Regions from separate parts of the Arthrobacter sp. GCM10027362 genome, predicted to be linked through region 2. Evidence: predicted binding sites of a transcription regulator. Region 2 holds the regulator's gene; the other holds the start of a gene.

Region 1 (2,393 bases), on a different contig from region 2:
CCGCCTCGCCGATCAGCACCGGGTTGTTCTTGGTGCGCCGGGCGAGGATCTCAATGGTCTGCTCGATCTCCTCCGCGCGGCCGATCACCGGATCGAGGGCGCCTTCACGGGCCCGTGCGGTCAGGTCGAGGCCGAACTGGTCAAGCATCGGGGTTCCGGTGCCGGGTGCGGACCGCGCGCCGTCGGCCGTTTCGGCGGGCCGGGCTTCGACGGTGCCGGCCTGCTGCAGCGACTGCGGAGTCACCCCTGCCGCGGCGAGGAGCTGCCCGGCGGGGGCTTCCTGATTGAGCACGAACGCGAAGAACAGGTGTTCGGGGTCAATGTAGGTCGAGCCGAAGGCCCGGGCCACCTGATAGGCATCGAGCAGGGCGCGCTGGGCCGACGGTGTCAGCGACGGCGCGGACTCGACCTTTTCGGCGGACTTGCCGGGCAGGCGCTGTTCGGCGGCCCGGGCGATGGCGGCCGGATCGGCGCCGACGCGCCTGAGCTGCTCCGCCGTCGGATCCTGCTCCACCATGGTGCGCAGCAGGTGCAGTGCGTCCACCTCGGTGTGGCCGAGGTCGACGGCGAACCGGGCGGCCTGGGCCAGCAGCTCGTGCGAGCGGCGGCTCAGCAGCCGGGTGATGTCGATGGGGCGTCCGGCGTGGGCCGCGTGCTGGCCCTGCAGGTACCGGGCAAGGAATTCATCGAATGAGCCGCTGCCGGAAGCCGCGGGTCCGAAGAACAAGGGCATTGGTCCTCCTTACAGACTTGAGTGCCTTCGGCTCAAGTTAACGCAAGTGGTGCCATTTTATTCCGTGACCGCCGCGGTGCAAGTTCCGTGGCGGGCCCCTCACCGGGGCGTGCGGAGCAAATGTCACGATTTGATAACGGGGGTACCTGGGGGGAAGGTGCGGTTTGTCGACAGTAAGCTTGCTGTGTTTTATTGGTTGTGCAGGCTCCATCCTGCACGGCCCGGCGGACCGGTCCGGGCAGGATGTTCCCGCCTCCGGCTGATCCCCCCAACGAGCCCGGAGGCTGCAGGTGCGGCCCCCGATACAGCCCCCCAAGATGTATCGGGGGCCGCACTCCCAAGGACCCGCACCGCCCGCGGGAAGCGGCACGGCCGCGGCGGGGGCTTGTATCCGGGGCAATGATCGGGGAAAGTGGTAAGCACGCTTAGCATTGCAGGGGATGCGCACCCGCAGGAAACACCTGCCGGGTAGACCGAGACCGGCGGTGCAGGACACCATCCTGCTTTCCATGTCCCAGTCCCGAGGCTTGCCCGGCAAGTCCGAATGCCATGGAGCAGCACCATGACACCTACTCCGAAACAGCCCATCACGGATGGCAGCAGCAGGGTCCGCGGCCGATGACGCGGGCACCCCCGGGACCTTCTGTCAACCGCCCAGACAGTCTTCTACGACATCGGCCGCCGGACTCTGATGTTCGGCACCACCCAGGCCGGCCAGCATTGACAAGAACCCCAGGAGCAGAATCATGTCAGGAAACCTTTTGGCCCGTTCCGTCCACGACCTCACGGCAGCCGCCTGGTTCGGCGGATCCCTTATGGGGGCCATCGGACTCAACGGCGCTGCGTCCCAGGCGCAAAATCCGGCGGAGCGCACGCGGCTGTCCAGCTTGGGCTGGAAGAGGTGGGCGCCCGTGCAGACAGTGGCATTCGCCTCCCACATCATGGCCGGGATTCCGCTTATGTGGGAGAACAAAGGGCGGATGGCGAGCCAGGAAGGCGTGACGCGGCTTTCGGCCATCAAGACCGGCGTCACGCTCGTGGGCGCACTGGTCACCCTCTACTCCGGAATCCTCGGACAAAAGGTTGACCGGCTTGCGGACCAGGGGGCCGCGGGCGCCACCGAACCCGATCCCGCGGCGCCGGAGGAACTGAAGGCTGCGCAAAAGCAGCTCAAGGTACTCCAGTGGACCATTCCCTTCTTCGCCGGGACCGTCATCGTCCTGGGCGCAAAGCACGGGGAAATGCAGCGGCCCAAGCGTGTTTTCGAGGGCCTGTTCAAGCGCTGAACCGCCGAAGCGGCTGTCCGGACGCGGCCCGCGCCGAAAGGGAGGGCCGCGTCCGGCTTGTCCGGGCACGCCGGACGCGGACTCCTCGGCTGCCGGCAGACGCCCGGCCTTTGACGGCCGCAGGCGTCCCGGCAATGATCGGGGCATGGAATTACTCAGTAGCCGTGTTCTGCTGCGGCCCTCCGAACCAGTAAAGAGCCAGGCGTTCTATCGGGACGTCCTTGGGCTGGCCGTGTACCGGGAGTTCGGCGACCCACGCAGCCCGGGCCTGGTGTTCTTCCTGGGCAACGGCCTGCTGGAAGTGTCCGGGCAGCGGGAGGCCGAGGGGCCGGGCCGGCTGGAGCTGTGGATCCAGGTCCGGGACGTCGGGGCCG
Region 2 (2,393 bases):
GACTGACCGGCTGCGGTGGAAATACCGGAACGGTGCCGGCCACTCAATCGGTGGCCCCGGCCCCGGCGTCGCCCTCGGTGGCGTCTCCGTCGTCCATGGCCCCCGTGCCGCAGGGCAGCGCGGAACTGAAGGTCGCCGATTCCAAGCTGGGCCAGATCGTGGTGGACGCCAAGGGCATGACGGTCTACTACTTCACCAAGGACGTCAAGGACTCGGGCAAGAGCAACTGCACCGGCGAGTGCATCGCGGCCTGGCCGCCGGTCCTGACCGAGAGCGACAAACCCAAGGTCGAGGGCGTCACGGGAACCATCGGCACCATCACGACGCCGGAGGGCAAGAAGCAGATCACCATCAACGGCATGCCGATCTACTACTGGGTCAAGGACAAGGCCCCCGGAGACACCACCGGCCAAGGCGTGAACGATGTCTGGTACGTGGTGGCGCCGAACGGCGACATGATCAAGAAGTGAGATCGTCTCCTCCCGCCAAGGGAGGAGGGGCCCGGTTCCCACGGCTCATGCCGCGGGAACCGGGATGGTCCCCGCTTCTGCCGGTGCCGGCCCCGTGCTGCCTCCACGGGCGTCACGGGTCTCCGCCTGCCCGGCGGCGACCCGCAGAAAATCGACTGCGGCATCAAGGCCGCGGTCACGGCGTGCCGCGCATGCCGGGCAGCGGCGGGTGGGGAATCCGCGGTCCGGAAAACGTCCTAGTGCTGCGGGCGCCAGAGCATGACGGCCTGGGTGCGCGGGTGGGGCCGCTGGCCGCGGGCCAGGCTGACCACATCGCCTGCCAGGCCGGCGGCGAAGATCCGGCCCGTCTGAAGCCGCGCGCGCCGCTTGGCCTGCTCCAGCTCGGCGCTCAGCTCCTTGACCCGGGACTGCAGGGCGGAAACCTGGTGCTCCAGTTCCAGAATGCGCTTGATGCCTTCCAGAGACACACCTTCCTGCGACAGCCGCTGCACCTCGCGCAGGGAATCCACGTCCTGCTGCGAATAGCGCCGCTGGCGGCCGGCCTGGCGGGACGGGGAAACCAGTCCCAGCCGGTCGTACTGGCGCAGGGTCTGCGGGTGCATCTCCGCCAGTTCGGCGGCAACGGAGATAACAAAAATCGGCGCATTGCGGTCGATGCTCATTGCCGTCCCCCTTCCGTCCCGCCTACAACCTGGCCTTGGCGGCCAGGTTGTGCCGGGGATCTGCGTCCGCGGTGGCTTCGGCGAAGGCCTTCACCGCGTCTTCGGCCTGCTTGTTCAGGTTCTGCGGCACTACGATGTCGATGGTGACCAGCAGGTCTCCGGTACCCTTGGACGTCTTGACGCCCCGGCCCTTGACGCGCAAGGTACGGCCGGACGGGGTGCCCGGCGGAATCCTGACCTTCACGGTTTCGCCGGTGATCGTCGGAACCTCAATCTGGGCGCCCAGCGCGGCCTCGGCAAAAGTGACCGGCACATGGATCCGGAGATTGTCCCCGTCGCGGGTGTAGAACGGGTGCGGCTGGACGTTGACGGTGACCATGAGGTCGCCGTTGCCGGCCGGGCCCGGCTGGCCCTTGCCCCTGACCCGCACCTTCTGCCCGTCCCGGATGCCGGGGGGAATCCTGACGTCGATGACTTCCCCGGAGGGTTCGCGCAGGCCGATCCTGGTGCCGTTGATCGAGCCGGCGAAGGAGATCGTGGTCGTGGCCGTGCGGTCCGCGCCCTTGCGCGGCGGAGCCTGCGGCGGCGCGTAGCCGCCGCCACCACCGAACCCGCCGCCGAACCCGCCGAACAGGTCGGCAAACTCCGGGGGAATGTTGCCGCCGCCGAACCCGCCGGCCGAGCGGCCGCGGGTGGTCTGGCCGAAGAGGTTGCCGAAGATATCCTCGAACCCGCCGGCGCCGGCACCGCCGCCACCGCCGGCAGTGAAACGTGCCCCGCTGCCCATGGCCCGGATCGCATCATACTGCTGGCGTTCCTCCGGGTCGGACAGGACGGAGTAAGCCTCGGACACGTCCTTGAACATCTTTTCCGCGGCATCATTGCCGGCGTTCGTGTCCGGGTGGTATTTGCGGGCCAGCTTGCGGTACGCCTTCTTGATGTCCGCGTCGGACGCGTCCTTGGAGACACCAAGGATCTTGTAGAAGTCCTTCTCGACCCAATCCTGGCTAGCCATCCAGGCGCCTCCTTATCGATGTATGACAAAGTCTAGGTCCCCGCACCGGCAGGGCGGGGAAACCGGGCCGGGGACGCCTTCGGGGAGGGCGGCTTAAACGGACCAGCGATACGGCCGGCCGGGAATCCCGAGGTCCCCGGGCCCGCAAGCCGGGCCGGGGACCTCGGGATTCCGTTCGTTGCCGCCGGTCGAAGACATCTCCGGCGCCGTCCGGCTTATTCGGGTACGGCCACGATCACCTGCGCC

Evidence for each region. Region 2 encodes HspR, which represses chaperone genes until heat shock. Its sites were predicted from a motif close to AAGTTGAGTCNNNNNGACTCAACTT; they were not measured.
Region 1: a site for HspR is predicted at 748-772, ahead of ACFQ36_RS11415 (ATP-dependent Clp protease ATP-binding subunit). Genes of this name have one in related genera too.

Annotation. Positions count from the first base shown of each region.
Region 1 covers NZ_JBHTML010000066.1:15,580-17,972, forward strand. The annotation lists gene ACFQ36_RS11415 (ATP-dependent Clp protease ATP-binding subunit) at 1-733, opposite strand, end outside; gene ACFQ36_RS11420 (hypothetical protein) at 1,480-2,019, shown strand; gene ACFQ36_RS11425 (VOC family protein) at 2,165-2,393, shown strand, end outside.
Region 2 covers NZ_JBHTML010000139.1:5,236-7,628, reverse strand. The annotation lists gene ACFQ36_RS16630 (hypothetical protein) at 1-470, shown strand, start outside; gene ACFQ36_RS16625 (heat shock protein transcriptional repressor HspR) at 707-1,132, opposite strand; gene ACFQ36_RS16620 (DnaJ C-terminal domain-containing protein) at 1,155-2,147, opposite strand; gene ACFQ36_RS16615 (nucleotide exchange factor GrpE) at 2,363-2,393, opposite strand, start outside.